Regions from separate parts of the Pseudomonas sp. TH37 genome, predicted to be linked through region 3. Evidence: predicted binding sites of a transcription regulator. Region 3 holds the regulator's gene; each other region holds the start of a gene.
The links. The regulator FliA, encoded in region 3, starts transcription of late flagellar genes. The targets are predictions, from matches to a motif close to CTAAAGTTTNNNNNNNNNNNGCCGNTAA.
Positions count from the first base shown of each region.

Region 1: the regulator FliA is predicted to act here: its motif matches at 2,034-2,061, upstream of JFU11_RS16060 (methyl-accepting chemotaxis protein).
Region 2: the regulator FliA is predicted to act here: its motif matches at 4,995-5,022, upstream of JFU11_RS16770 (methyl-accepting chemotaxis protein).

Region 1 is NZ_JAEKFD010000005.1:358,061-368,265, reverse strand. Features, by position in the region: gene JFU11_RS16060 (methyl-accepting chemotaxis protein) at 1-1,926, opposite strand, end outside; gene JFU11_RS16055 (LysR substrate-binding domain-containing protein) at 2,112-3,032, opposite strand; gene JFU11_RS16050 (NorM family multidrug efflux MATE transporter) at 3,190-4,587, shown strand; gene JFU11_RS16045 (bifunctional diguanylate cyclase/phosphodiesterase) at 4,672-6,342, opposite strand; gene rep (DNA helicase Rep) at 6,606-8,615, shown strand; gene JFU11_RS16035 (xanthine phosphoribosyltransferase) at 8,685-9,257, shown strand; gene JFU11_RS16030 (acetyl-CoA hydrolase/transferase family protein) at 9,385-10,205, opposite strand, start outside.
Region 2 is NZ_JAEKFD010000006.1:58,504-68,708, reverse strand. Features, by position in the region: gene mscK (mechanosensitive channel MscK) at 1-1,287, opposite strand, end outside; gene JFU11_RS16775 (potassium/proton antiporter) at 1,322-3,064, opposite strand; gene JFU11_RS16770 (methyl-accepting chemotaxis protein) at 3,314-4,939, opposite strand; gene JFU11_RS16765 (hypothetical protein) at 5,215-5,445, shown strand; gene JFU11_RS16760 (cell division protein ZapA) at 5,442-5,744, shown strand; gene JFU11_RS16755 (methyl-accepting chemotaxis protein) at 5,845-7,794, shown strand; gene JFU11_RS16750 (acyl-CoA dehydrogenase) at 7,941-9,743, opposite strand; gene putA (trifunctional transcriptional regulator/proline dehydrogenase/L-glutamate gamma-semialdehyde dehydrogenase) at 10,001-10,205, opposite strand, start outside.
Region 3 is NZ_JAEKFD010000001.1:382,350-392,554, reverse strand. Features, by position in the region: gene flhA (flagellar biosynthesis protein FlhA) at 1-1,262, shown strand, start outside; gene flhF (flagellar biosynthesis protein FlhF) at 1,274-2,599, shown strand; gene fleN (flagellar synthesis regulator FleN) at 2,716-3,546, shown strand; gene fliA (RNA polymerase sigma factor FliA) at 3,543-4,283, shown strand; gene JFU11_RS01850 (chemotaxis response regulator CheY) at 4,452-4,823, shown strand; gene JFU11_RS01845 (protein phosphatase CheZ) at 4,854-5,642, shown strand; gene JFU11_RS01840 (chemotaxis protein CheA) at 5,696-7,939, shown strand; gene JFU11_RS01835 (chemotaxis response regulator protein-glutamate methylesterase) at 7,989-9,125, shown strand; gene JFU11_RS01830 (flagellar motor protein) at 9,125-9,865, shown strand; gene motD (flagellar motor protein MotD) at 9,878-10,205, shown strand, end outside.

The DNA.
Region 1 (10,205 bases), on a different contig from region 3:
CTCTTTGGCGGTCACAGCCAGGTTCGACACCACTTCCCGCTGTTCACTGTTCGCCAAAGCGATGCTTTGCAGATTGCTGCTGAGCAAGGTCGCGGTGCTGCTTTGTTCCTGGGTCGCGGTGGTGATGGCAGCGAATTGCTGACCGGCCGAGCGGCTTTGTTCATCGATCCGTGCCAGCGCTGAGGCGACGTTGGCGTTGCGCGACAGGCCTTCCTGCATCAGCACGTTGCCTTGCTCCATGGTGCTGATGGCGTTGCCGGTTTCCTGCTGGATGCTTTGGATCATCCCGGAAATTTCGTCAGTGGCCTGGCGGGTGCGAGAGGCCAGGTTGCGCACCTCATCGGCCACCACCGCAAACCCACGGCCCTGCTCACCAGCGCGGGCGGCTTCGATGGCGGCGTTGAGCGCCAGCAAGTTGGTTTGCTCGGCGATCGCGGTAATCACCCCGACAATGCCGCCGATTTCCTGGGAGCGCTGCCCCAAGGTATTGATCACCGTCGCGGTGCTGTTCAGTGCACCGGCGATTTGCTCCAGGGATGAGGACGCTTCGTCCATCGACGTACGACCGATCTGCGTTTGCTGTGCGTTTTCCTGCGCCAGACGCTGGGTGTTGCCCATGTTGTCGGCAATGTTCAGCGAGGTGGCGCTAAATTCTTCTACGGCGCCAGCCATGCTGGTGATTTCGCCGGACTGCTGCTCCATCCCTTCATAGGCACCACCGGACAAACCGGACAACGCCTGGGCACGGCTGTTGACCTCTCCCGAGGCTTTACGGATGTGCTCGACCATGGTCGACAGGGCCTGGCTCATCTGGTTGAAGGCGCGGGCAAGTTGACCGATTTCGTCATTGCTCGACACGTTCAGGCGAACACTCAAATCACCGGCACCCAAGGCTTCGGCCTGACGCACCAGATCGCCCAGAGGCGCCAGTTTGCTGCGCAGCAACCAGACCGCCGCACCGACCGCCAGCAGCATCGCCAGCAGACTGCCGATCGCCAATTGAATACCGACGCTCCAGGTCACGGCGCGGATTTCGGTTTTCGGCATGCTCGCCACCACCGACCACGGTCCGCCTTCGAACGGCACGGCAACACTGTAAAAGTCTTGCGACTTGTCGTTCCAGAAGTCGCCTTTGCCCGGTGTCTTGGCCAGACCGACAATGCTCGAGACCGCCTGATCCAGTGCTTGTACACCTGCAATCGGCACCAGCCATTTGCCTTGTTCATCCAGCAACGCCAAGGAACCGGTCTGGCCGATGCGGAAGCGTTTGAGGTTGGCGAACTGCGCGTTCTGCGCGTCGGTGTAATCGAATCCTACGTACAGCACGGCAATGATCTTACCGCTGCTGTCGCGTACGGGGGTGTACTGCGACATGTAGAAGCGTTCGAAAAGCAAAGCTCGACCCACGTAGCTCTGCCCCGCCATCAAACGGGCGTAAGCCGGGTTCGCGTGGTCGAGCAGAGTGCCGATGGCACGGCTGCCATCTTGTTTGCTGACATTCGTGCTGACCCGAATGAACTCCTCACCACTGCGCACGAACACGGTCGCGACGCCTGCGGTCATCTGCTTGAACTCGTCGACTTCTGCGAAGTTGTTGTTCAACACTTCATTGCCCAAGTGCAGGCCCGGGGTCTGCACACCCGCCACGGTCACCGGCTCATCCGGATGCACGCTCAAACCGGCGCTGAAGCGCTTCTCGAACAGGCCGGCCAGGCGCTGGGTGCTTTCACGCAAGGTGCCGTGAAAGGTGCTCAGCTGATCGGCAAGCAAGCGGGCCTCACTGGCCAGATGCTCTTCGCGGGTGGCGAGGTTGGCGGTGTCCAGCGAGCGCAGGGCGAATACTGTACTGCCACTGATGACAATCGCCAGAATCACGGCAAGCGCAAGACCCAGCTGTGAGGCAATCCGAGCACGAGGTTGAGACATGACAGCTCCTGACCCAGTGGCCGGATCATTTTGATCCCATCGCACACTCGGCAAAATTTCTGATTGTGGGGAAAACATGGAACCTGCACGAAGGTCCCATCAGCAGATTTTCGGCGGCAAAGCTGAATACTTGAGTAATTAACGGGGATATGGCTCAAGGCCGCCATTGCGGCGGCTCCATCGATTCAGCCCAGACGTTCGACATCCGGTAATTCCATGGCCCGGACCTCGCCTTGCAGGAAATCGCTGAGGCGGCGCAAACGCTCACCGCCGGGGCGGGTTTTCGGCCAGACCAGGTAGTAATTCTCACCACTGGCGACGGCCGTCGGCCACGGCAAACTCAGACGTCCCTGCGCAACATCCTCCGCCACCATCAGCAAATCGCCCATGGACACGCCGTAACCCCGGGCAGCGGCGATCATGCCCAGCTCCAGCGTGTCGAACACCTGCCCGCCCTTGAGCGAGACTTGATCGGTCAGGCCCATGCGCTCCAGCCAATTGCGCCAGTCACGGCGGTCCGGCGTCGGGTGCAGCAACTCGGTACTGGCCAGGCGCGCAACGTCCCACGGTTGATCCTTCAGAAGATTCGGCGCGCCCACCGGAATCAGCTCTTCGGGGAACAGGAAAGTTGCCTCCCAGTCCGGTGGAAAATGCCCGTTGCTGAGAATGACAGCGCAGTCGAAGGGTTCGTGGTTGAAGTCCACCGTATCGATGTCCATCCAGGCGCTGGTCAATTGCACCTCGTTCCCCGGTCGCAGGTGCCGAAAACGGCTGAGCCGCGCCAACAACCAACGCATGGTCAGGGTCGACGGGGCTTTCATGCGCAGGATGTCGTCCTCGGCGCGCAAGGTATTGCAGGCCCGTTCGAGGGCGGTGAAGCCTTCGCGAATGCCGGGCAGGATCAGCCGCGCCGATTCGGTCAGTTGCAGGTTGCGCCCGCTGCGATGAAACAGCCGACAGGCGAAATGCTCTTCGAGCGTACGAATGTGCCGACTGACCGCACTTTGCGTGATCGACAGTTCTTCGGCGGCGCGGGTAAACGAGCTATGCCGCGCCGCCGCTTCGAATGCTCGAAGGGCATACAAAGGAGGAAGACGACGAGACATCAGGAAAGCTCCTATAGCGCGATTGCACCAACTTATCAGAAACTCCCCAGCATGAGTTTTAATCATGCCACCCATCCTTTTTATCCCTTTGTGAAAACCCTGCAGAGCGCCGAGAATCGACGCTTCCTGTTCTCTCTCACAATCGAGCGTGATGATCATGCAGCATCCAGCGCGTATTGAACTCTGGGCCATCCTGCGGCTGGCGGGGCCGTTGATTGCCTCGCAGTTGGCGCACATGTTGATGGTCCTCACCGACACATTGATGATGGCTCGCCTGAGCCCAGAGGCGCTGGCCGGTGGCGGTCTGGGTGCGGCGACGTATTCGTTCGTGTCGATTTTCTGCATCGGCGTAATCGCCGCCGTTGGCACCCTGGTGGCGATCCGTCAGGGCGCGGGCGACATCATTGGCGCGGCGCGGCTGACCCAGGCCGGGTTGTGGCTGGCATGGTTGATGGCGCTGGTGGCGGGTTTGCTGCTGTGGAACCTGAAACCGGTGTTGCTGCTGTTCGGCCAGACCGAAACCAACGTCCAGGCTGCCGGCCAGTTTCTGTTGATTCTGCCGTTCGCCCTGCCCGGCTACCTGAGCTTCATGGCGCTGCGCGGTTTCACCAGCGCCATCGGCCGGGCGACACCGGTGATGGTCATCAGCCTCGCCGGCACTGTGGCCAACTTCCTGCTCAACTATGCCTTGATCACCGGCATGTTCGGCCTACCAAAAATGGGCCTGGTGGGCATCGGTCTGGTCACGGCGATCGTCGCTAACCTCATGGCACTGGCGCTCGCGCTGCACATTCGTCGGCATCCGGCCTACGACGCGTATCCATTGAGTCAGGGTCTGTCGCGGCCCAACCGTCAGTACTTGAAGGAATTGTGGCGCCTGGGCCTGCCGATTGGCGGCACCTATGCGGTGGAAGTCGGCCTGTTTGCCTTCGCTGCGCTGTGCATGGGCACCATGGGCAGTACGCAACTGGCGGCGCATCAGATCGCCCTGCAAATCGTCTCGGTGGCGTTCATGATTCCGGCGGGGCTTTCCTACGCGATCACCATGCGCATCGGCCAGCATTACGGCGCCGGGCAATTGCTTGATGCGCGGCTGGCCGGACGTGTCGGGATCGCCTTCGGGGCTGCGGCAATGCTTGGCTTCGCGATGGTCTTCTGGCTGCTGCCGCATCAGTTGATCGGCTTATTCCTGGACCACAACGACCCGGCGTTCCGCGAAGTCATCAACCTGGCTGTGAGCCTGCTGGCAGTAGCGGCGTGGTTCGAGCTGTTCGACGGCACGCAAACCATCGCCATGGGCTGCATCCGCGGGCTCAAGGATGCCAAGACCACGTTCCTGGTGGGTTTGGGTTGCTATTGGCTGATCGGCGCACCGGCCGCTTGGTGGATGGCCTTCCATTTGAACTGGGGGCCAACGGGGGTCTGGTGGGGCCTGGCGCTGGGGCTGGCGTGTGCGGCGGTGAGTCTGACGCTGGCGTTTGAGTGGAAGATAAAGCGGATGATTCGGCGGGAGCCGTCAGCGCAAGGCAGCTTTCAAGTGATTCAGCCGGATTAAGATCAAAAGATCGCAGCCTGCGGCAGCTCCTACAGGATCGCGCATGACCGCGCTTTTGTAGGAGCTGCCGAAGGCTGCGATCTTTTAAATGGCCTCAACCACAGCCATCTGACTGGAACCGAACGTCAGGTACTCCACCAACTCCGCCAACGGCAACGGCTTGCTGATCAGATACCCCTGAACCTGATCGCAACCAAACCCGCGCAACAAATCCAGCTGCTCCGCTGTTTCCACTCCTTCGGCAACCACTTCGAGATTGAGGTTGTGCGCCAGGTTGATCATCGCGTGGACCAGTTTGCGATTCTCTTCCCGTTCTTCCATGCCGCCGACAAAGCTCTTGTCGACCTTCAACAACGCAATCGGCAGGCTGTTGAGGTGCACGAACGAAGAGAACCCGGTGCCGAAATCGTCCAGCGAGAAGCGCACGCCCAAACGCCCAAGGGCGTCCATGGTCTGCTTGACCAGATCGCTGCGACGCATCACCGCGGTTTCGGTCAGTTCGAATTCCAGCCATTGCGCCTCGACGCCTCGCTCGGCAATCAGCCGGCTCAGGGTCGACAGCAACTGGCTGTCCTGAAACTGCCGGAACGACAGGTTGATTGCCATGTGCAGCGCTGGCAGACCTCGTTCGCGCAACGCCTGCATGTCTCGCAGGGCCCGGGAAATCACCCAGTAACCCAACGGCACGATCAAGCCGCTTTGCTCGGCCAGCGGCACGAATTCGCTGGGGGGCAGCAAGCCGCGTTCGCCATGACGCCAGCGCACCAACGCTTCGAGGCCGACGATCTGGCCGTCCTCGAGGTTCAGGCGTGGCTGGTAATGCAATTCCAGCTCATCGCGACGCAAGGCCCGGCGCAGCTCGCTTTCGAGGTCGGCGATGCTGCGGGCATTGCGATTGATCCGCTCGTTGAAGATGTGAAAGGTGCAGCCCTGAGTGCTCTTGGCCTGCTGCATGGCGATGTGCGCGTGCCACATCAACGGGTCGGGGCCGGCCTGCGCTCGTGCGTGAGCGATGCCAAGGCTGGAACCGATCAACAGGCTTTCGCCGTCGACCCAATAGGGTTCGGACAGGGCTTCGGTAATGCGTTCGGCCATCCATTCGGCGCGCTGAGGGGCGCGGCGGGTGTCGATCAGCAGGGCGAATTCATCGCTGCCCAGCCGCGCCAGTTGATCGCTGGCCTCCAGTTGGCTTTTCAGCCGCGAGACCACTTGCAGGATCAACCGATCGCCGGCTTGGTGGCCGAGGGCGTCGTTGGCGTGTCGGAAGTTGTCGAGATCGAGGTGACCGAGGGCCAGGCCGCGACCTTCGTTTTCGGCCAGACGCGCCGCCAGCAAGGTCTGGAAACCCTGACGGTTGGCGATACCGGTCAACGGATCCTGCTCGGCCAGGCGCTGCAAAGTGTTTTCCAGCACGCCGCGCTCACGCACATGACGCAGGCAGCGGCGCAACATGCCGGGATCCAGCAGATTGCGCACCAGCCAGTCGCTCACACCGTCGGGCGGCGCCAGTGGCTCGTGTTCGAGCAGCAACACCGTCGGCAGGTTGCAACGGCCGGGTGCCGGCTGCAGAGCAGGAATTGTCAACAACACCGCGCTGCGGTTGTCATCAAACAGGTTGCTGACCGACTCCCAGCTCGGCGCGCTGAGCAGCACAGCCGAACTCCCCATCGGAGCCAGACACTCGCGCAACAACGCTGCCCACGCCGGCTCTTCGGCCAGTAGCAGCAAACGCAAGGGTTCGACAGGCGTAGACAAGCTAGCTCCCTAGACTCTGCAAAGATGTAGGCGGCGGGCATTATGCCGCGCAGATAACCAATGACAACATGACATCGGTTATCAAACACGACTTTGGCGTATTGAATACGAACATTAGACGCAAATTCACTGCGCATCCTGCGTGAAAGTAGCAAAACCGGCAAATAGAGATAGCGTGTTGGGTCACAAGTCGGAGAGAGCAGCACAATTCGCTGAGCCTGTTAAAATGCCGGCCCATTTCGCTAATGACTCCCTGATTTCGTATGTCCCGACTCAATCCCCGGCAGCAAGAAGCCGTGAGCTATGTCGGCGGCCCTCTTTTGGTGCTCGCCGGCGCAGGCTCCGGCAAGACCAGCGTGATCACCCGCAAAATTGCGCATCTGATCCAGAGCTGTGGCATCCGAGCCCAATACATTGTCGCCATGACCTTTACCAACAAGGCCGCGCGAGAGATGAAGGAACGGGTCGGCACCCTGCTCAAAGGCGGCGAAGGCCGCGGCCTGACGGTCTGCACCTTCCACAACCTGGGCCTGAACATCATCCGCAAGGAACACGTGCGGCTGGGCTACAAACCGGGCTTCTCGATCTTCGACGAGACCGACGTCAAAGCCCTGATGACCGACATCATGCAGAAGGAATACTCGGGCGACGACGGCGTCGACGAGATCAAAAACATGATCGGCTCGTGGAAAAACGACCTGATCCTGCCGCCCGAAGCCCTGGAAAACGCCCGCAACCCCAAGGAACAGACCGCCGCCATCGTCTACACCCACTACCAGCGCACGCTCAAGGCGTTCAACGCGGTGGACTTCGACGACCTGATCCTGCTGCCGGTAAAACTGTTCCAGGAACACGACGATATCCTGGAAAAATGGCAGAACAAGGTCCGCTACCTGTTGGTGGACGAATACCAGGACACCAACGCCAGCCAGTATTTGCTGGTGAAACTGCTGATCGGCAAACGCAACCAGTTCACGGTGGTGGGCGACGACGACCAGTCGATCTACGCCTGGCGCGGCGCCCGCCCGGAAAACCTGATGCTGCTCAAGGACGACTATCCGTCCCTGAAAGTGGTGATGCTGGAGCAAAACTACCGCTCCACCAGCCGCATCCTGCGCTGCGCCAACGTGCTGATTTCCAACAATCCACACGAATTCGAAAAACAGCTGTGGAGTGAGATGGGCCACGGCGACGAAATCCGCGTGATCCGTTGCCGCAACGAAGACGCCGAAGCCGAGCGCGTGGCCGTCGAATTGCTGACCCTGCACCTGCGCACGGATCGGCCATACAGCGATTTTGCGATCCTGTATCGCGGCAACTACCAGGCCAAGCTGATCGAGTTGAAGCTGCAGCACCACCAGATTCCGTATCGCCTGTCCGGCGGCAACAGCTTTTTCGGACGTCAGGAAGTGAAAGACCTGATGGCCTACTTCCGATTGATCGTGAACCCGGACGACGACAACGCCTTCCTGCGGGTGATCAACGTCCCGCGCCGGGAGATCGGTTCGACCACCCTGGAAAAGCTGGGCAACTACGCCACCGAGCGAAAAATCTCGATGTACGCCGCCACCGACGAAATCGGCTTGGGCGAGCATCTGGACACGCGCTTCACCGATCGCCTGTCGCGCTTCAAGCGTTTTATGGACAAGGTCCGCGAGCAGTGTGCCGGCGAAGACCCGATCTCCGCCCTGCGCAGCATGGTCATGGACATCGACTACGAGAACTGGCTGCGTACCAACAGCTCCAGCGACAAGGCCGCCGATTACCGCATGGGTAACGTCTGGTTCCTGATCGAGGCGCTGAAGAACACGCTGGAGAAAGACGAAGAAGGCGAGATGACCGTCGAAGACGCCATCGGCAAACTCGTTCTGCGCGACATGCTGGAGCGTCAGCAGGAAGAGGAAGACGGCGCCGAAGGTGTGCAGATGATGACCTTGCACGCCTCCAAGGGTCTGGAATTTCCTTACGTGTTCATCATGGGCATGGAAGAGGAAATCCTCCCGCACCGCTCCAGCATCGAAGCCGACACCATCGAAGAGGAACGCCGCCTGGCCTACGTCGGGATTACCCGAGCGCGTCAGACGTTGGCATTCACCTTCGCCGCCAAGCGTAAGCAATACGGCGAGATCATCGACTGCGCGCCTAGCCGTTTCCTCGATGAACTGCCGCCGGACGACCTGGCCTGGGAAGGCAATGACGACACTCCCGTTGAAGTCAAAGCCGTTCGCGGTAATACCGCATTGGCGGATATACGCGCGATGTTAAAGCGCTAGAATTGAGCACTTTTTAGCCGAACACTTTTTACGAGCTAGGCGCACATGGCGCCAGTAGAGGAAAGCTTCATGGAAGCACTGCACAAGAAAATTCGCGAAGAAGGCATCGTGCTTTCCGACCAGGTTCTGAAAGTCGACGCCTTTCTGAACCACCAGATCGACCCGGCCCTGATGAAGCTGATCGGCGACGAATTCGCCACGCTGTTCAAGGATTCGGGCATCACCAAGATCGTCACGATCGAAGCCTCGGGCATTGCCCCGGCGATCATGACCGGCCTGAACCTTGGCGTGCCGGTGATTTTCGCCCGCAAGCATCAGTCCCTGACCCTGACTGAAAACCTGCTGTCGGCGACCGTCTACTCGTTCACCAAGCAAACCGAAAGCACCGTGGCGATCTCCCCGCGCCACCTGACCAGCAGCGACCGCGTGCTGATCATCGACGACTTCCTGGCTAACGGTAAGGCGTCGCAAGCGCTGATCTCGATCATCAAACAGGCCGGCGCGACCGTTGCAGGCTTGGGTATTGTGATCGAGAAGTCGTTTCAGGGCGGCCGTGCGGAACTGGATGCCCAGGGTTATCGCGTTGAATCGTTGGCTCGGGTGCAGTCGCTGAAGGATGGCGTTGTAACCTTCATCGAATAAACCAGCTGCATCACCGAACCTGTGGGAGCGGGCTTGCCCGCGATGAGGTCATGACATTCAACATTGATGTTGGCTGTTCCACCGCCATCGCGGGCAAGCCCGCTCCCACAGGTTTTTGTGGTGGCTGTTATTGCGCAGTGGCTTTGAGACCGGTGAGCAGTAACCGCTGAAACAAATCCTCTTTCAGCCCTTCCGGGTTGGTCAGCTGCATCCTTTCCAGATGCACCGGAAATTCCGAAGCCGCTGGCGCATCCAGCGCAGCCTTGCCCAATTCCAGAATCTCCGTGAGCTTGAACTTGCTCTTCAACCAGTTCAGCGCCCGCAATAAATCCCGTTCCTCAGCGGTGAAATCACAGCCAAGCGGATATTCCGGAAACAGATTCGAATGCCGCGCCTGAATGGCCTGCAAACGTTGTGGGCTGTTGTCGGCGAAACGCGGATCGAGGCGAAAATGCTTCGGCAATTTGCCAACGCTCTGCGCCTGCTCGATCAGCCCCGGCTGGAAGCGTGAGTCGCTGATATTCAGCAATGCCTCGATCACCGCCGCGTCGGTATTGCCCCGCAAATCGGCGATGCCGTACTCGGTGACGACGATGTCCCGCAGGTGCCGTGGGATCGTGCAGTGGCCGTATTGCCAGACGATATTCGAACTGACTTCACCGCCCGACTCGCGCCAACTGCGCAGCAGCAGGATCGAACGCGCACCTTCCAGCGCATGGCCCTGGACGACGAAGTTGTATTGCCCGCCGACACCGCTCAGCACCCGCCCGTCTTCGAGTTGATCGGCCACGCCGGCGCCGAGCAAGGTCATGGTGAAGACAGTGTTGATGAAGCGCGCATCAAGGCGCTGCAAGCGTTTGAGTTCTTCCTGACCGTAGAGCTCGTTGATGTAGCTGATGCGGGTCATGTTGAATTCGAGCCGTTTGCCTTGAGGCATCTCCCGCAGGC
Region 2 (10,205 bases), on a different contig from region 3:
CTTCTGGTTGAGTTGCAGCGTGATGGATTCGTTGAGCACCGCGCTCAGTTCGCGATTCAAACGCTCCAGCAGGTCCGCGCGGGTGGTGGCCAGTTCCAGCAGGCTCTTGCGCAGTTGCGGGGTGACTTGCTCGGGCGGTTGAGTCGCCAGCAGGTTATCGACATAGGTTGTCGGGTTGCTGAGCAGTTCCCGTTGCTGGCTGACTTCGAACTGATACAGGCGAATGTCGGCGATCTGGTCGGCCAGATCGCGGTCGAGCTTGAGGCGCGGCAGGGCCTGTTTCTGTTTGTAGAGAATCTTGGAGAGCAGCAGGCTGCCCTTGAGCACGTTGATCTGTTCGTCCAGCGCCGAATCGCTCTGGGTCACGCTGTCCAGTTGCTGTTTGGTCTGCAGATTCTGTTGGGTGACTTCGTTGAGACGATCGGTGCTTTTGAGCAGGTAGTCGGAGAGCTTCAGGTTGGCCGCGCTTTCGGTAGCCAGCAGGCTGCTGCCGCCAGCCTTCTGCGCTTCGATGGACTGCTGGGTCACTGTCTCTTGCGACTGGGCCAGGCGTTTCTGGTTGATCAGGGTTTGCAGCTCCTGGATCTCCTGATCCAAGCGATCGGATTTCTCCGAGAGCAAGTCATGCTGACTGTTACCCAAATCCTGCAACAGGCTGTTGCCGGCCAGTTCCTGGCGACGCAACGGTATCAAGGCGTTCAGTGCCGCGAGTTCAGCGTTGAGCTGATCGCGTTGCTCAGGGGTCAAGGTCTTGCCGCTGTCCTTGCCAAGCTTGAGGATGTTATTGATCTGCTGGATGCGCGTCTGGCTGGCAGATATTTCGGCTTGGGCGCGCTCGGGGCGGGTCTGGGCGGTAATGATCAGGCTGTTCGCCTCGGCCAGGGCTTTTTGCAGATCGCTTTGCTGGGTGGAGCGTTCGGTCAGCAATTGCTCAAGCTGCTGAATGGTCTCTTTGGTATAGCGTTGCGCCACCGGAACCACTTTGGTGGCCTTGAGACGGGTCAGTTCGCGCTGGTTCTCAATGTTCTGCTTTGGCGCATTGGTCAGCTGCTGCTTGAGATTAACCAGCTTCTGATCGTAATCGCTCTGGTTGTTGAGTTGGGTGAGCGTGCTCTGCAAGACCGCTTGCAGGGCCTTTTGATCGGCTTCCGGCAGTTTGCGGTCGGCGATCTTGTTCAGGCTCGCCTGCACGGCTTCGCTGGACGGCGGTTCGGCGGCTTGCAGCGTGCTGATGGAAAGACTCAAGCCCAGCAGGGCCATGATGATAAAAGTGCGCAGGGTTGACATAGAGACCGATCGAAAACGAGGCGAAGAATGGAGTTTAGAGGAAGAGTCCCGGTCCGGGGCGACTTCCTTCGGGGAATCTGACGCCTACCTTACCAATCTTGTTCCCTTCCATGACAGCGACGGTCCAGAGGGTGTTGTTCCATTCCACCTGGTCACCAACTACGGGTGCACCGCCCACTTTCTGGGCAATGAAGTGGCCCAACGACATGTTCGGATCGATGCCTTCGACTTTCAACCCGTACAGGGCAGCAACCGCGCCCAGCTGGGCGTCTCCTTCAAGTACGAAGTCGCCGAAGAAGCGCAAATCCAGACCCCGTTGCGGTGCCTGACTGAAGAGTTTTCCGAGGGCCGGAAGGTTGTGTTCATGGCCGATTACGCAGAGCAAATCATCGACTTCGAGCACCGTACTACCCGACGGATGGAGCAGTTGTTGGCCACGAAACAGGGCTGCGATACGGGTACCTTCGGGCATTTTCAGCTCGCGAAGAGGGGATCCAATGCACCATTTCTCGGCACCAAGGCGGTACACGAACAGCTCCCACTCGCTGGTGACATGCACTTCCAGCGCCGATCGAGAGATCGGCAATGGCTCCGGCGGGACGGTCACTTTCAAGAGCTTGGCAACCCAGGGCAGGCTTGTGCCTTGCACCAGCAGCGAGACCAGGACGATAAAGAACGCCAGATTGAAGTAGAGCTGAGCATTGGGCAGCCCCGCCATCAGCGGGAACACCGCCAGAATGATCGGTACTGCGCCGCGCAGGCCAACCCAGGAAATGAATGCTTTTTCGCGGCCATGGAACGCCTTGAAGGGCAACAGGCCGACCAGCACCGATAGCGGACGGGCAAACAGAATCATCCACAGCGCCAGGCCCAGCGCCGGCAGGGCGATCGGCAGCAGGTCATGGGGCGTAACCAACAGCCCCAGCACCAGGAACATGCCGATCTGTGCCAGCCAGGCCATGCCGTCGAGCATGTGCAGAATGCCATGGCGACTGCGGACCGGGCGGTTGCCGATCACCAGGCCACACAGATACACCGCCAAAAAGCCGCTGCCGTGCAGGGCGTTGGTCAGGGCAAACACCACTAGACCGCCAGCGATGACCAGAATCGGATAAAGGCCGGTGGCCAGGTGGATACGGTTGACCAGTTGCAGCATGAGCCAGCCACCGCCGAGGCCGATCACACCGCCGATGCCGAACTCGCGCATCAAATGCAGGAGCAGATTCCAGTGCAGCCCGGTTTCGCCACTGGCGAGCATGTCGATCAGGGTCACGGTGAGGAACACCGCCATCGGATCGTTGCTGCCGGATTCGATCTCCAGGCTCGCGCTCACCCGTTCGTTCAGGCCCTTGCCGCCCAGCAGCGAGAACACGGCCGCGGCGTCGGTGGAGCCGACGATGGCGCCGATCAGCAGGCCTTGCATCAGATTAAGGTCGAACAACCACGCCGCCGCCATCCCGGTCAGCCCCGTGGTGATCAACACCCCGACTGTAGCCAGCGACAGCGCAGGCCATAACGCCACGCGGAAACTCGCCACCCGGGTGCGCAAGCCGCCGTCGAGCAGGATCACTGCCAGGGCGAGGTTGCCGACCAGATAAGCCGTTGGGTAGTTATCGAAAATAATGCCGGCACCGTCGACACCAGCCGCCATGCCCACCGCGAGGATGATCACCAGAATCGGGATACCGAGGCGCGATGAAAGTGAGCTCACCAGAATGCTCGCACCTACCAGCAACGCGCCGATCAAGAACAGGCTGTTGATGGTCGTCGCATTCAAAGGCAGTACTCCAGAAAGCTAAAGGCGGGCACAAACTGACCATGCAGTCTGCGTGCCAGCGATTCTAACCTGTTGAAATGTGATGCTGTCAAAAAGCTTTTAACGATGTACACCCGCTTGAGCCGGGTGTGACCACTGTGGCGAGGGAGCTTGCTGTGGCGAGGGGGCTTGCCCCCGTTGGGTCGCGTAGCGGCCCAGGTTTTACGACTGCTGCGCAGCCGAACGGGGGCAAGCCCCCTCGCCACAGGGTTACAGACTAAACCGCCCAACCATGTTGTTCAGGTCCAGCGCCAGGCGCGACAGCTCGTTGCTGGCCGCGCTCGTCTGGTTGGCACCGGTGGCCGATTGCACCGACAGGTCACGAATGTTCACCAGATTGCGGTCCACTTCACGGGCCACTTGCGCCTGTTCTTCGGCCGCGCTGGCGATCACCAGGTTGCGTTCGTTGATTTCGACGATGGCGCTATTAATAGTGTCCAGCGACATGCCTGCACCGCGAGCGATATTCAAGGTCGATTCAGCCCGCTCGGTGCTGTTGCGCATCGAATCCACTGCGTGTTCGGTGCCGCTCTGGATGCTGCCGATCATGCGTTCGATTTCGCTGGTCGACTGCTGGGTGCGATGGGCCAGGGCGCGCACTTCGTCGGCGACCACTGCGAAACCACGACCGGCTTCACCGGCACGAGCTGCTTCGATGGCGGCGTTCAACGCCAACAAGTTCGTCTGATCAGCCAGGCCGCGAATCACGTCCAGCACTTTGCCGATGTCTCGCGACTCGTTGGCCAGGTCGCCGATCAGGGTGGCGGTGCTCTGTACGTCGGCGCTCATGCGCTCGATGGCACTCACGGTTTCCTGTACCAGGTCACGACCGTCACCCGCCGAAGTGGTGGCGTTTTTCGAGGCTTCGGAGGTGCTCACGGCGTTGCGGGCAACTTCTTCCACGGCGCTGGTCATTTCGTTGACGGCGGTGGCAGCCTGTTCGATTTCGTTGTTCTGCTGGGTCAGGCCACGGGCGCTTTCGTCGGTGACGCTGTTGAGCTCTTCCGCGGCGGAGGCCAGTTGCGTGGCCGAACCGGAAATCCGTTGCAGGGTGTCGCGCAGTTTGTCCTGCATCTTCGCCATCGCGGCCAGCAGGCGACCGGCTTCGTCTTCACCATCGACCATGATCGGGCGTGTCAGGTTGCCTTCAGCAATTTCTTCGGCGGCGCTCAGGGCGTTGGCAATTGGCTTGGTGATGCTGTTGGTCAGCAGCCAGGCGAACAGCAGGGTAAGACCGGTGGCGATGACCAGCAGGGTCACCGTCAGGTTGAAGGCTGATGAGTACTCCTCGGCAGCTTGCTGGTTGGTGTCGAGGGTCTGCTGAGTGTTGATCTCCAGCAAACGGTTGAGCACGGTGTTGATGGCTTCAGAGTTGTTCAGCAAATCGGTGTTGACCAATGTGCGCAGTTCGTCGAGCTGATTGTTGCGCGACAGGCTCTTCATCCGGTCTTCGATCTGGCGATACTGCCCCAGCAGCTGCACATACTGATCATAGGCCGCACGTTCCTGCGGGCTGGCGATCAGTTTTTCGTAGACGGCTTGAGCCGCTCGGATCTGTTGGTTACGGGTTTCCAGCAGGTCCATGGTTTTCTGCTGGACGTCCGGCTCGCGGTTCACCAACAGACGGTAAGACAGGACACGCAGGCGCAGGGTTAGCTGAGTGAACTCGTCGAGGCTTTTAATGCTCGGTACGCTGTTCGAGGTGATTTCCTCGGCGGCGCCGCGAATCTTGCTCATCTGGTTCAGCGCGAACACCCCCAGAACCAGCATCAAGCTGCCTATCAAGGCAAAACCGAGGAAGGCCCGCGGTGCGATATTCATATTTCGTAAGGACATGGTTTTCACCGAAAAAAGCACATCTGTGCGGGGCTGAGACTGTTGCATGCATGACTTATCGGTCATGCGACTAAAGTCTTGAGGCGCTGCGCGCTTTTGTCGCAGAAGGGCCGCGGCGACGAAGTGCAGGAACCAGAACCGCCAATCACAGTCTTTAAAACTCGCGAGGAAGGTCGCCCGCCAGGAAAATCAAGGCCTTGCGCCTGCATAACCCTGGCATCTGTGGTGACTTTTCTTTATCGTACGCGCCCTTTGAAAATGCCCGGAAAATCAAAATGTTGGAAGCATCCCTAAGCCAATTGGAACAACTGGTCAGCGACCTGGTACAGCAGAACCAGACCCTGCTCGGCACCAATCAATCCCTGAGTGCAGAACTGGCCCAGGTCAAGGATGAAAACGAAAGCCTGCAACTGAGCTTGATGGAACAGGAAGAGAAGCAAGGCGCCACCGCGGCACGCATTCAGGCCTTGGTTGAGCGCGTCAGCGCCGGCCCTGTCAGCGCATGAGTTACGGCGCCGCAGGGGTAAAAGTCGTCTCGATTCTGGGGGAGGACTATTCGATCAAGGCGCCGGCCGGGGAAGAGCAGACCCTGCTGGACGCCGCATTAATGTTGAAGGCCGCCTTGGCCGAGACTAAAAAGAAATACCCGACGCTGATCGGTGACCGCTTGCTGGTGCTGGCGGCGATGAATCTGTGCTCGCAGCAGATCGAAATGCAAAAGCGTCATCAGGAGGAACTCAACCGTTACCAAGAGCAAGTCAGCGCCACGGTTGAAGTGATCGCCAAGACAATCAATCAAGCCTGATCAGCTTTGCGCACAACCAAAGAATAAATTGTCGCTTGCGTTGTATACAATCGGCATGGCTGTTGCAGTGTTTCAGCCTCTTATTCTTTGGGGGTGCTCCATGCATTTCTGGCGACGCAGTATTCAATGGCAGTTGATCCTGAGCATGGGCACCGCCCTGCTGGTCAGTATTCTGATCGTGGTTGGCGTTTATACCCTCGTGGTCAACCGCCTCGCCCAGCGCTATCTGGTCGAACAAGCGCTGCCGTCGAGCATCGAGGCGATGCGCAACGACATCGAACGAATCCTCGTTCAACCCCTCACCGCCGCCAAGGACATCGCCAGTAACAGCATGGTGCGCGACTGGTTGGCCGGGGGTGAGAACAATGCCCAGACCGCCACATTTGTGAAGTATCTGGAAGGCATCCGCGCCGAGCACAAAGCCTTTACCGCGCTGATTATCGGGGCCGCTTCAAGCCATTACATCACTGAAAAAGGCCTGGACCGGACGCTCAGCCGTTCCAATCCCAATGACGCCTGGTTCTATTCTTTCCTGGACAGCAACCAGCCGCGCACCCTCAATATTGACAATGACACCGCCACCGGTGAGTTGGCGCTGTTTATCGACCTCAAGGTCGAGCAGGCCGGCAAAGTCGTGGGCGTCGCCGGGCTGGGCCTGAGCATGAAAGAGCTGTCGGAGTTGATCCAGAATTTCAACTTCGGTGAGCGCGGCAAGGTCTATCTCGTGCGCTCCGACGGTTTGATCCAGATTCACCCCGAGACGCAGTTCAGCGGCAAACGCACGCTGGTCGAGCAAATCGGCGCCCCGGCGGCGCAAGCGGTCATGGGGCAGCTCTCTACCTCCACCGCGTCCGCCACCAGCAGTTTTGTCCGCGATGGCGAAGATTTTCTGGCATTGAGCCTGCCGCTGCGTGATTTGGGCTGGACCTTGGTGGCCGAAGTGCCGCAGTCGCAGATCTACGCCGAAGCCCGGCGCGCGATGTGGATGAGCAGCGGCATCGGTCTGGCGGTGGCGCTGGTTTGCCTGTTGCTGGTGGTGTTGCTGGCCCGTGGATTGGTGCGACCGATTCGTCAGGTAAAGGCGGCGCTGGTAGCCATCGGTAGCGGTGGTGGAGATTTGACCCACAGGTTAGATTCCAGCCGCGCCGATGAGCTGGGTGACCTCGCTCGCGGCTTCAATCGGTTCCTGGAAAGTCAGCGCGACATGATCGGCGAAGTCCTGGCCACCAGTGAGCGCTTGCGCACGGCGGTCGGCCAAGTGGCGCGGGTGGTGGACAACACGGCCGAACGCTCAGGCCGTCAGCAGGAAATGACCGACATGGTCGCCACCGCTGTCCACGAGATGGGCCTGACCGTGCAGGAAATCGCTCAAAACGCCGGCAACGCGGCCGTCGCTTCGCAAACCGCGCGGGATGAAGCGCTGCAGGCGCGGGAAGTGGTGGGCGGATCGATCCGGCATATCGAAAGCATGTCCGACGAGATCGGCATCGCTGCCGGTGCGGTGGGCGAGTTGGCCCACCAAGTGGCGTCAATCGATCAGGTGTTGGCGGTGATTCGCGGGATTTCCGAGCAGACCAATTTGCTGGCGCTCAACGCGGCTATCGAAGCGGCGCGGGCTGGGGATATGGGCCGCGGGTTTGCGGTGGTGGCCGATGAAGTGCGGACCCTGGCGCGGCGGACTCAGTCGTCTACCGACGAGATCCAGCAGATGATCGGCAGCCTCAAGCAGGGCGCGGAGAATGCGGTGTCTTCCATGCACGCCGGGCAAGCGGCGACCGGCACCGGTGTTGAGTCGAGTCAGCGCACCGGGGCGTCGTTGACGGCGATTACCGGGCAGGTCGAGCGCATCAGCGACATGAACCATCAGGTGGCCACGGCGACGGAAGAGCAGTCGGCGGTGACGGAAGAGATCAACCGCAACGTGCAGGGGATTTCTGATTTGGCGCGGGCTACGGCGGGGGAAGTCAGGGCTTGTCGGGAAGACTGTCAGACGTTGCAGCGCTTGGCGGATGATCTGGCGCGGCAGATGGGTGGGTTTCGGTTGAGCTGATAAATGTATTGCCTGTACTGACGCCATCGCGGGCAAGCCCGCTCCCACAGGATTTGGGTGTTGAACACATTATCTGTGAACAACAGAGATCCCTGTGGGAGCGGGCTTGCCCGCGATTGGATGCCAGTTTCGCCACAAAGCTTCGGTCAGAACCATTCATCCCGCATCGCCAGGCACACATCATCCCGCGCCTCAAGAATCGCCAGCTCATGGTGACAACCCGGCACTTCCCACGTCAGGAAATACCGCGCCGCCTGCAGCTTGCCTTTATAAAAGCTCTCATCCGCCGCATTCCCCTTGGCCAATCCTTCCTCGGCGCGAATCGCCTGTTCCAGCCAACGCCAACCAATCACCATATGCCCGAACACTTTCAGATACAGCGCCGAGTTCGCCAGGCTGCTGTTGACCTTGCCCTGAGCCAGATCGGTCAGCAGGCCGATGGTCACGGTTTGCAGGCGTGCCACCAGTTTCTCCAGCGATTCACGCAGCGGCGTCAGTGATTCATACGCCTGCGCTCGCTCGGCGGTGTTGGCGATCAGGCGGATCAGTTGCTTGAGCCCCGCGCCCCCGTTCTGGGCCAGCTTGCGCCCCAGCAAGTCCAGCGACTGAATGCCGTGAGTACCTTCATGAATCGGGTTCAGGCGGTTGTCGCGGTAGTACTGCTCCACCGGGTACTCACGGGTATAACCGTGGCCACCGAGAATCTGGATCGCCAGTTCATTGGCCTTCAGGCAAAACTCCGACGGCCAGGATTTGACGATCGGCGTCAGCAGATCCAGCAGCTCATGGGCCTGTTTGCGCTCGGCTTCGTTCTCAAGGGTCGTGGTGTCGTCGAACAGCCGCGCCGCGTACAACCCGAGGTCGAACGCGCCTTCGACGTAGGCTTTCTGGGTCAGCAGCATGCGTCTGACGTCGGCATGCTGAATGATCGCCACCGGTGCGGTGGTCGGATCCTTGCTATCCGGCACTCGACCTTGCGGACGTTCGCGGGCGTATTCCAGTGAGTACAGATAACCGGCGTAACCCAGCATCACCGCGCCCATGCCGACGCCGATCCGCGCCTCGTTCATCATCTGGAACATGTAGCTCAAACCGTGGTGCGGCTTGCCCACCAGATAGCCGACACACTCGCCGTTGTCGCCGAAATTCAGCGCGGTGGACGTAGTGCCGCGCCAGCCCATCTTGTGGAACAACCCGGCCAGCAATACGTCGTTGCGCTTGCCGAGACTGCCGTCATCGTTGACCAGAAACTTGGGCACGATAAACAGCGAAATGCCCTTCACCCCGGCCGGTGCGTCCGGCAGTTTGGCCAGCACCATGTGCACGATGTTTTCCGACAGCGGGTGATCGCCGCCAGAGATGAAGATCTTGTTGCCCTTGAGTCGATAGGTGCCGTCGGACGCGGGTTCGGCGCGTGTACGAATATCCGACAACGACGAGCCGGCATGCGGCTCGGTGAGGGCCATGGTGCCAAAGAAACGGCCGTCGATCATCGGTTGCAAGAAGCGCTGTTTCTGCTCCTCGGTGCCGAAGCTTTCAATCAGGTTCGCCGCGCCCATGGTCAGGAACGGATAAGAGGTCGATGCCGCGTTGGCCGACTGAAAGTGCGCAAAGCACGCTTGCGACAGCAGCGTAGGAAGTTGCATGCCGCCGGCATCGAAACTGCGCGCGGCGTTGAGGAAACCTGCTTCGAGGAAGGCATCCACCGCCGGTTTCACTTCCGGAATCAGAATCGCCTGACCGTCCTCATAGCGCGGTTCGTTCTCGTCGCCCTTGCGGTTGTGCGGGGCAAAGAACTTCTCGGCAATGCTGCGGGCCGTGCCAATGGCCGCGTCGAACGTCTCGCGGTTGTGCTCGGCAAACCGCTCACGCTGGGTCAGGCCCTCGGCATCAAGGACTTCATACAGCTCGAAAGCCAGATTACGGGAACTGAGCAACGTCTCGGACATGGCGGCCTACCTTTTTTTGGAATGGACCGAGTCTAGGCGGGAGGAGGGTGGGCTGAAAGGATGATTGATGAGCGTGATGGTGGAGCAGAGCGGCGGCTTAGCAGGCGATACAAGCAACTGTGGGAGCGGGCTTGCCCGCGATGGCGTCAGACCAGTCAATATCATCAGTGACTGATACATCGCTATCGCGGGCAAGCCCGCTCCCACAGGTATTGTGTAACCAGGCACCCATTGCAGGTGCCCGGTCTTATTGCGGTTTAGCCGATCGTCATCAAACTGGCATTACCCCCCGCCGCAGCGGTGTTAACGCTCAATGCACGCTCGATCACCAGACGCTCCAACGCAATGTTGGTCTCGCCTTGCGACAAACCATGAACCCCAACAATCGCACCGCCACGCTTGGCCACTTGCTGGCAGACCGCACGCAACTGGTCGGAATGGCCATGATGCAGAACCGCATCA
Region 3 (10,205 bases):
AAGCCTTGGCGGTGGCCGCTGGCTTGATGGCGGTGATGGGCCTGGTGCCGGGCATGCCGCATTTTTCCTTTCTGAGCATGGCAGCCCTGGCGGCTGGCGGCGCTTACCTGTTCTGGAAGAAGCAGAACACGGTCAAGGTTCAGGCCCTGCAAGAGGTCAAGCGCCAGCAGGAACTGCTGCCATCGCCGGCCCGCGCCCAGGAAACCAAGGAGCTTGGCTGGGATGACGTGACGCCGATCGACATGATCGGCCTGGAAGTCGGTTACCGCCTGATTCCGCTGGTGGATCGCAACCAGGGTGGTCAGTTGCTGGCGCGGATCAAGGGTGTGCGTAAAAAGCTCTCCCAGGACCTGGGCTTCCTGATGCCGACTGTGCACATCCGTGACAACCTCGACCTGGCGCCTAGCGCCTACCGTCTGACCCTGATGGGCGTGATCCTGGCCGAGGCCGAGATTTACCCGGACCGCGAGCTGGCGATCAACCCGGGGCAGGTCTACGGCACGCTCAACGGCATTACCGCCAAAGATCCGGCTTTTGGTCTGGAGGCGGTCTGGATCGAAATCAGCCAGCGTGCCCAGGCGCAATCCCTCGGCTACACCGTGGTCGATGCCAGTACGGTAGTGGCAACCCACTTGAACCAGATTTTGTACAAGCACTCCAGCGAGCTGATTGGCCACGAAGAAGTCCAGCAACTCATGCAATTGCTGGCCAAAAGCTCACCGAAACTGGCCGAGGAGCTGGTGCCGGGGGTAGTTTCGCTGTCGCAGCTGCTCAAAGTCTTGCAGGCATTGCTGTCCGAACAGGTGCCGGTACGGGACATTCGCAGCATCGCCGAAGCCATCGCGAACAATGCCGCCAAGAGTCAAGATACTGCCGCTTTGGTGGCCGCGGTGCGCGTCGGCGTATCCCGCGCAATCGTGCAAAGCATTGTAGGCACTGAGTCGGAGCTGCCTGTGATCACCTTGGAGCCAAGGTTGGAACAAATATTGCTCAATAGTCTTCAGAAGGCAGGACAAGGCTCGGAAGAGGGTGTTCTGCTGGAGCCAAGCATGGCAGAGAAACTGCAACGCTCGTTGATCGAAGCGGCGCAGCGTCAGGAAATGCAAGGTCAACCGGTGATTCTGCTGGTGGCCGGTCCGGTTCGCGCGATGCTCTCGCGATTCGGCCGACTGGCAGTCCCGGGTTTGCATGTGTTGGCTTACCAGGAAATCCCTGACAACAAGCAAGTGACCATCGTTGCGACAGTAGGGCCCAACGGCTGAGGTAGTGGTTTATGCAAGTTAAGCGTTTTTTCGCCGCCGATATGCGTCAGGCCATGAAACTGGTTCGTGATGAGCTGGGCGCCGATGCCGCCATCATTGGCAACCGCCGGATCGCTGGCGGTGTCGAGCTGACGGCTGCCCTGGATTACAAATTGTCGGCGCTGGCCCCGCGTGTTCCGAACATGGAACTCGAGGATGAGTTGCGCAAGACCCAGTCGCGGATCGTCACCGCCCAGGCCGAACTGAGCCTGCGTGGCGATGGCGAGAGCGACAAGACCACCAATCGCCAATTGTTCGCCGGCCTGCCGTTGACCGCCGCCGAGCCGTTGATCGAGCCAACACTGGCAGAGCCTCGGCGCTCGGCACCCGCTCCTGTCGCAGCGGCCGGCGTCGACCCGCGTGCGTTCGACTCGATGCGTTTCGAGCTCAACAGCCTGCGTGAACTGATGGAAGTGCAACTTGGCTCGCTGGCCTGGAATCAGTTGCAAGGCAGTCGTCCGGCCCAGGCCAACCTCTGGCGTCGCTTGCAACGCATCGGCCTGTCCGGCCCGTTGTCGCGCGATCTGCTGGCACTGATTACCGACATTGAAGAACCACGTCAGGCCTGGCGCATGTTGCTCGCGCACCTGGCGCGGATGATTGCCACTCCGGAAGTCGAGCCACTGGAAGAGGGCGGTGTGATTGCCATGGTCGGCCCGGCCGGCATGGGCAAGACCACCACACTGGCCAAGCTCGCAGCCCGTTACGTGCTCAAGTACGGCGCGCAGAATATCGCGCTGGTGAGCATGGACAGCTATCGCATCGGTGCTCAGGAACAGCTCAAGACCCTGGGCCGCATCCTCAATGTGTCAGTGACTCATGTCGACCCGGGCCAATCGCTGGTGCAGGCGCTGGAGCCTTTGCTGCGTAAACGCGTGGTGCTGATCGATACCGCAGGCCTGCAGGCCAGCGATCCGGCACTGCGCATGCAGCTCGAAAGCCTCGCCGGACGGGGCATCAAATCAAAAAATTATCTGGTCTTGGCAACCACCAGCCAGAAACAGGTTCTAACCGCCGCTTACCACAGTTACAAACGTTGCGGCCTTGCCGGCTGCATCCTGACTAAACTGGATGAAACGGCAAGCTTGGGTGAGGTGTTGAGCCTGGCCATCAGTCATGAATTGCCGGTGGCTTATCTGACTGATGGCCCGCGGATTCCGGATGATTTACATCTGCCGCGTCGTCATCAGTTGGTCAGCCGCGCCGTTAGCGTGCAAATGCAGGAAGAACCCAGCGAAGAAGCCATGGCTGATATGTTCGCTGATATTTACCACAGCCCGACCAAGCAGGTTGGCTGAGGTATTAATGAACATTTTTTGTACCTACATCGATGGTCTGCCATGCATTGTTCAGTCGCTGAACGCGCAGCCAGTAATGTGGCCTCCGTCTATGCAAGACAAGGTAAAGAAATAACATGGGCAGCATGCATCCCGTACAGGTGATCGCGGTGACCGGCGGCAAAGGTGGCGTCGGGAAGACTAACGTGTCAGTGAACTTGTCCCTGGCTCTAGCTGAGCTCGGCCGGCGCGTCATGCTGCTGGATGCCGATCTGGGGCTGGCGAACGTCGACGTCCTGCTGGGGCTGACACCCAAACGTACCCTGGCCGACGTGATCGAAGGCCGCTGTGAGCTGCGCGACGTGCTGTTGCAAGGGCCCGGCGGCATTCGCATCGTTCCGGCCGCATCCGGCACCCAGAGCATGGTTCATCTGAGCCCGGCCCAGCATGCCGGCCTGATCCAGGCCTTCAGCGACATCGGCGACAATCTCGACGTATTGGTGATCGACACCGCCGCGGGCATTGGTGACTCGGTGGTCAGTTTCGTCCGCGCAGCACAAGAGGTCTTGCTGGTGGTGTGCGACGAGCCGACTTCGATCACTGACGCCTACGCGCTGATCAAACTGCTTAACCGCGACTACGGCATGAATCGTTTCCGCGTCCTGGCCAACATGGCGCAGAGCCCGCAGGAAGGCCGCAACCTGTTCGCCAAATTGACCAAGGTCACGGATCGTTTCCTCGACGTCGCCTTGCAATACGTCGGTGCGGTGCCTTACGACGAAAGCGTGCGCAAGGCCGTGCAGAAGCAGCGTGCCGTCTACGAAGCCTTCCCGCGTTCCAAGTGCGCCCTGGCGTTCAAGGCCATTGCGCAGAAGGTCGATACCTGGCCACTGCCGGCCAACCCGCGCGGGCACCTGGAGTTTTTCGTCGAGCGCCTCGTGCAACAAACGGCAGGACCCGTCCTATGACAGCCAGTGGCTACAACCTCTACAAGAAGTCGGCACGTGACGCGCAGTACGAGCTGATCGAGCGTTACGCGCCACTGGTCAAACGCATTGCCTACCACTTGCTGGCGCGTTTGCCGGCCAGTGTCCAGGTCGAAGACCTGATCCAGGCCGGGATGATCGGCCTGCTTGAAGTATCAACCAAATACGACGCCAGCAAAGGCGCGAGTTTCGAGACGTACGCGGGCATTCGAATCCGCGGCGCGATGCTCGATGAAGTGCGCAAGGGGGACTGGGCGCCACGTTCGGTTCACCGCAATACCCGCATGGTCAGCGACGCGATTCGCTCGATTGAAGCTAAAACCGGCCGTGACGCTAAAGATCATGAGGTTGCGGCCGAACTCCAATTGAGTCTCGACGATTATTACGGGATTTTGAACGACACCCTCGGTAGCCGGTTATTCAGTTTCGACGATCTGTTGCAGGACGGCGAACACGAAGGGCTGCATGAGGATGGCGCCAGTGCTCATCTCGAGCCGTCACGCGATCTGGAAGATGAACGCTTCCAGGCGGCGCTGGCGGACGCGATTGCCAATTTGCCGGAGCGTGAGCGACTGGTGTTGGCGCTGTACTACGACGAAGAGTTGAATCTCAAGGAAATCGGTGAGGTCCTGGGGGTCAGCGAATCGCGGGTCAGCCAGTTACACAGCCAGTGCGCGGCCCGTTTGCGGGGGCGTTTGGGGGAGTGGCGAGCGCGCTGACAGGCAGTGTGGGGACACTGCGAACGAGGTTGGTACGGCATTTTGCTGCGTCAGCCACGGCCCGTTGTAATCCATACAACTGTTGAGTGTTACGCCGAATTGATTGAACGGCGCGTTCAGGTGCTGCGCGCGTTTTAAGACTGCTTGGAGGTCGAATTGGACAAGAATATGAAAATCCTCATCGTTGATGACTTCTCAACGATGCGGCGGATCATAAAAAACCTGTTGCGTGACCTTGGGTTCACCAACACGGTCGAGGCGGATGACGGTATTACCGCGATTCCGGTCCTCAACAGCGGGAGCATCGACTTTCTGGTAACGGACTGGAACATGCCCGGCATGACCGGTATTGATCTGCTGCGCCACGTGCGTGCCGATGAAAAACTCAAACACCTGCCGGTGTTGATGGTCACGGCCGAAGCCAAGCGCGAGCAAATCATCGAAGCCGCTCAGGCGGGTGTGAACGGCTATGTGGTCAAGCCATTCACAGCTCAGGCGTTGAAAGACAAGATTGAAAAGATCTTCGAACGCATCGGTTGATGTGCAAAGCCAGTCCGTCACGGGGGAGCTATGGAGCATAACGAATCTTCACAGGGCGATTTTGAATCGACCCTGAAAAAACACGCGGTCGAACTGGTCGAGAGCCTTGAAAAAGGCAGGTTCGGCGACGCTGTGCAACTGATCCATGAGCTCAACCAGACCCGTGACCGCGGCCTGTACCAGGAAGTGGGCAAGCTCACCCGCGAGCTGCATAGCGCGATCGTCAACTTTCAGATTGACCCGCACATGCCGCAAGCCGAGGAAGTGTCTCAGATCACGGATGCCACCGAGCGCCTGGGTTATGTGGTCAAGCTGACCGAGGCCGCAGCCAACCGCACCATGGACCTGGTGGAAAACGCCACGCCGCTGATCAACAGCCTGAGCGACGAAGCTCAGGCGCTGAGCACGGATTGGGGGCGGTTCATGCGTCGCGAAGTCGGGGCTGAAGAGTTCCGCGAACTGGCCCGGCGCGTCGACAGTTTCCTGACACGCAGCACTGAAGACAACCGCGTCGTGTCGAGCAACCTCAACGACATTCTGCTGGCCCAGGATTACCAGGACCTCACCGGTCAGGTGATCAAACGCGTGACCCAGTTGGTCACCGAAGTTGAAAGCAATCTGCTCAAGCTCGTGCTCATGGCCAGCCAGGTAGACCGCTTTGCGGGTATCGAACATGACCGTGATGCGATGCTGGCTGAAAAAGATCCACAAAAACATCTCTCTCAGGGTGAAGGTCCGCAGATTCATGCCGATAAAAGAGAAGACGTTGTGTCCGGTCAGGACGATGTGGACGATTTGTTATCCAGCCTAGGATTTTAGAGTTTTAGCATTTTAGGTTTTTTAGGTTTTTAGACCTCAGGAGCACCCCCTTAATGAGCTTCGGCGCCGATGAAGAGATCCTTCAGGATTTCCTGGTTGAGGCCGGCGAGATTCTAGAGCAACTGTCCGAACAGCTGGTCGAGCTTGAAAGCCGACCGGATGATGCGGATTTGCTCAATGCAATTTTTCGCGGTTTTCACACTGTAAAAGGGGGCGCCGGCTTCCTCCAGCTCAACGAGCTGGTGGAGTGCTGTCACATCGCCGAGAACGTGTTCGACATCCTGCGCAAGGGTGAACGACGCGTCGACTCGGAACTGATGGACGTGGTTCTCGAAGCATTGGACGCGGTGAACAGCATGTTCAGCGAAGTCCGCGAACGCAGCCCGATCACGGCTGCCACACCTGAATTGCTGGCTGCTCTGGCCCGCCTGGCCGAGCCGCAAACTGCCGATGAAGCGGCACCTGTCGCTGAAGTGATGCAAGCACCCGCCGCCGAAAGCGAGTCAGGTGACATCACCGATAACGAATTCGAACAACTGCTGGACTCGCTGAATGCCGTCAAGGCTCAGGCCGAGGCGCCTGTGGTTGCTCCGCCTGCCGCCGATGCGGCGACCAGCGACGAAATCACCGATGCCGAGTTCGAGTCGTTGCTCGATCAATTGCACGGCAAAGGCCAGTTCGCCGCCGATGCAGTGGTCGCAGCGCCTACCGCACCGGCAGCCCCGAAAGCGGCAGGCGACAGCTCCGACATTACCGACGACGAGTTCGAAGCACTGCTCGATCAGCTGCACGGCAAAGGCAACTTTGCCGTCGATGCGCTGGAGTCGGCGATTGCTTCGGCCCCGGCCCCGGCTGCGCCAACTGCTAAAGCGGCCGGCAGCGATCTGATCTCGGATCATGAGTTCGAATCGCTGCTCGACGAATTGCATGGCAAGGGCAAGTTCACTGAAGTGGGCACCGGTTCTGCTGCTTCCGTCGTAGCAACCCCAGTCGTCAAGGCTGCGGCGCCGGCACCTGTTGCCAAAGCGCCTGAACCAAAAGCCCAAGCGCCCAAGCCTGCTGCCGCTGCCGCACCGGCGCCTGCTCGTGCCCCGTCTGCGCCACCACCAGAAAAACCGGCCAGCGAAGCCGAGACCACCGTGCGGGTCGATACCGCGCGTCTCGACGAAATCATGAACATGGTCGGCGAGTTGGTACTGGTGCGTAACCGCCTGGTCCGTCTGGGTCTCAACAGTGGCGACGAAGCCATGTCCAAGGCCGTGTCGAACCTCGACGTGGTCACGGCCGACCTGCAAACCGCGGTCATGAAGACCCGGATGCAGCCGATCAAGAAAGTCTTCGGGCGCTTCCCGCGTCTGGTTCGCGACCTGGCTCGCCAGCTCAAGAAAGAGATCAACCTGGAGCTGGTCGGCGAAGAAACCGACCTCGACAAGAACCTCGTCGAGGCCTTGGCCGACCCGCTGGTCCACTTGGTGCGCAACTCGGTCGACCACGGTATTGAAGAGCCGGCTGAGCGCGAAGCGATGGGTAAACCTCGCAGCGGCAAGGTGATCCTGTCCGCGGAACAGGAAGGCGACCACATCCTGCTGTCCATCTCCGATGATGGCAAAGGTATGGATGCCGACGTTCTGCGCGGTATCGCCGTGAAGAAAGGCTTGATGGACAAGGATGCGGCGGACCGTCTCAGCGAGTCGGATTGCTTCAACCTGATCTTCGCTCCGGGTTTCTCGACCAAGACCGAGATTTCCGACGTCTCCGGGCGCGGCGTGGGCATGGACGTGGTGAAAACCAAAATCGCCCAGCTCAACGGCACCATCAATATCTACTCGACCAAGGGCAAGGGCTCGAAGATCGTCATCAAGGTCCCGTTGACCCTGGCGATCATGCCGACGCTGATGGTCATGCTCGGCAACCAGGCGTTCGCGTTCCCGCTGGTGAACGTCAACGAGATCTTCCACCTCGACTTGTCGCGCACCAACGTGGTGGACGGCCAGGAAGTGGTGATCGTGCGGGACAAGGCGCTGCCTCTGTTCTACCTCAAGCGCTGGCTGGTCAGCTCCGCCGCTCACGAAGAGCAGCGCGAAGGCCATGTGGTGATCCTTTCGGTGGGCACTCAGCGGATCGGCTTCGTCGTCGACCAACTGGTGGGCCAGGAAGAAGTGGTCATCAAGCCATTGGGCAAAATGCTCCAGGGAACCCCCGGCATGTCCGGCGCCACCATCACCGGTGACGGCCGCATTGCGCTGATTCTCGATGTTCCGAGCATGCTCAAGCGTTACGCCGCACGGCGTATTTGATTCTGGGGGAGCGGGGCGACTGAGCCTCGCCCCGTCTAACGGAGTGTTTATGGCAGTCAAAGTCCTGGTGGTGGACGATTCGGGGTTTTTCCGCCGCCGCGTCTCGGAAATTCTTTCAGCGGATTCGAATATCCAGGTCGTCGGTACGGCGACCAACGGCAAAGAGGCGATCGATCAGGCACTGGCCCTCAAGCCAGACGTGATCACCATGGACTACGAGATGCCGATGATGGATGGCATCACCGCAGTGCGGCACATCATGCAGCGCTGCCCGACCCCGGTGTTGATGTTCTCCTCGCTGACTCACGAAGGCGCGCGGGTCACCCTCGATGCGCTGGACGCCGGCGCGGTGGACTTCCTGCCGAAGAATTTCGAAGACATCTCCCGTAACCCGGAGAAGGTCAAGCAACTGCTGTGCGAGAAGATTCTCAGCATCTCGCGCAGTAATCGTCGCGCCAGCACTTACAGCGCCCCGGCCCCGGTGGCTGCGCCAGCCCCGACGCCTGTGCCTTCGAGCGTCAACATCTACGGCAGCAGCGCGCCTGCGCGTCCGGCACCGGCACCGATTCCGGCTCCGGCTCGCACCCATGCAGCGACTCCATCGTCGCCAGCGCCGAAACGCAAAGCCTACAAACTGGTCGCCATCGGCACCTCCACCGGCGGCCCGGTTGCCCTGCAACGGGTGCTGACGCAGTTGCCGGCCAACTTCCCGGCACCGATCGTGTTGATCCAGCACATGCCGGCAGCCTTCACCAAGGCTTTCGCCGAGCGTCTGGACAAGCTGTGCCGCATCAGCGTCAAGGAGGCCGAGGATGGTGACATCCTGCGTCCGGGCCTGGCGCTGTTGGCTCCTGGTGGCAAGCAAATGATGATCGACGGCCGTGGCGCGGTGAAAATCCTGCCGGGCGACGAGCGTCTGAACTACAAACCGTGCGTGGACATCACCTTCGGTTCCGCGGCCAAATCCTACGGCGACAAAGTTCTGGCGGTGGTACTGACCGGCATGGGCGCCGACGGTCGCGAAGGCGCGCGTCTGCTCAAGCAGGGTGGCAGTGCGATCTGGGCTCAGGATGAAGCCAGCTGCGTGATCTACGGCATGCCAATGGCCATCGTCAAAGCCGAACTCGCGGACGCGGTGTACAGCCTGGACGATATCGGCCGTCACCTGGTCGAGGCGTGTATCTGATGGATGTTTTAAGCCTTATCGGGATCATCATGGCGTTCGTCGCCATCATTGGCGGCAACTACCTTGAGGGCGGTCACCTCGGCGCGCTGGCCAACGGCCCGGCAGCGTTGATCGTACTCGGTGGGACCATCGGCGCAGCGCTGCTGCAATCGCCGATGAGCGCCTTCAAGCGCGCCATGCAGATTCTCGCCTGGATCCTGTTTCCACCGCGCGTGGACCTGGCCGGCGGCATCGATCGCGTAGTGAACTGGAGCCTGACCGCCCGCAAGGAAGGTTTGCTCGGTCTGGAAGGGGTGGCCGATGCCGAACCCGACAGCTACTCGCGAAAAGGTCTGCAACTGCTGGTGGATGGCGCCGAACCGGAAGCGATTCGCAGCATTCTGGAAGTGGATTTCTACACCCAGGAAAGCCGCGACATCGAAGCCGCCAAAGTCTTTGAAAGCATGGGTGGCTACGCGCCGACCATCGGCATCATCGGTGCGGTGATGGGCCTGATCCACGTCATGGGCAACCTGGCCGATCCGTCGCAACTGGGCAGCGGCATTGCCGTCGCCTTTGTCGCCACCATCTATGGCGTGGCCAGTGCCAACCTGATGTTGCTGCCGATTGCTGCCAAGCTCAAGTCCATCGCGTTGCGGCAGTCGCGTTATCGCGAGATGTTGCTGGAAGGGATTCTGTCGATCGCCGAAGGTGAAAACCCTCGCTCTATTGAGTTGAAGCTTCAGGGCTTCATGGATTAAGGGAATAACCTCATGGCTCGTCGTCGGCAACCTGAAGAACACGTAAACCACGAACGCTGGCTCGTTTCCTACGCCGACTTCATTACGTTGCTGTTCGCTTTCTTCGTGGTGATGTACTCGATTTCTTCGATCAACGAAGGCAAGTACAAGATCATTTCCGAGGCGTTGATCGGGGTGTTTACCGACTCCGATCGCGCCCTCAAACCGATTCCTATCGGTGAAGAGCGACCGAAGACCGTGACCCCGGCCAAGCCGCTGGTCAAGGACAGCGAACAGATCGACGCCGGCATCGCCCAGGCTGCCAACGATCCGCTCAAAAGCATTGCCGATGACATCAGCG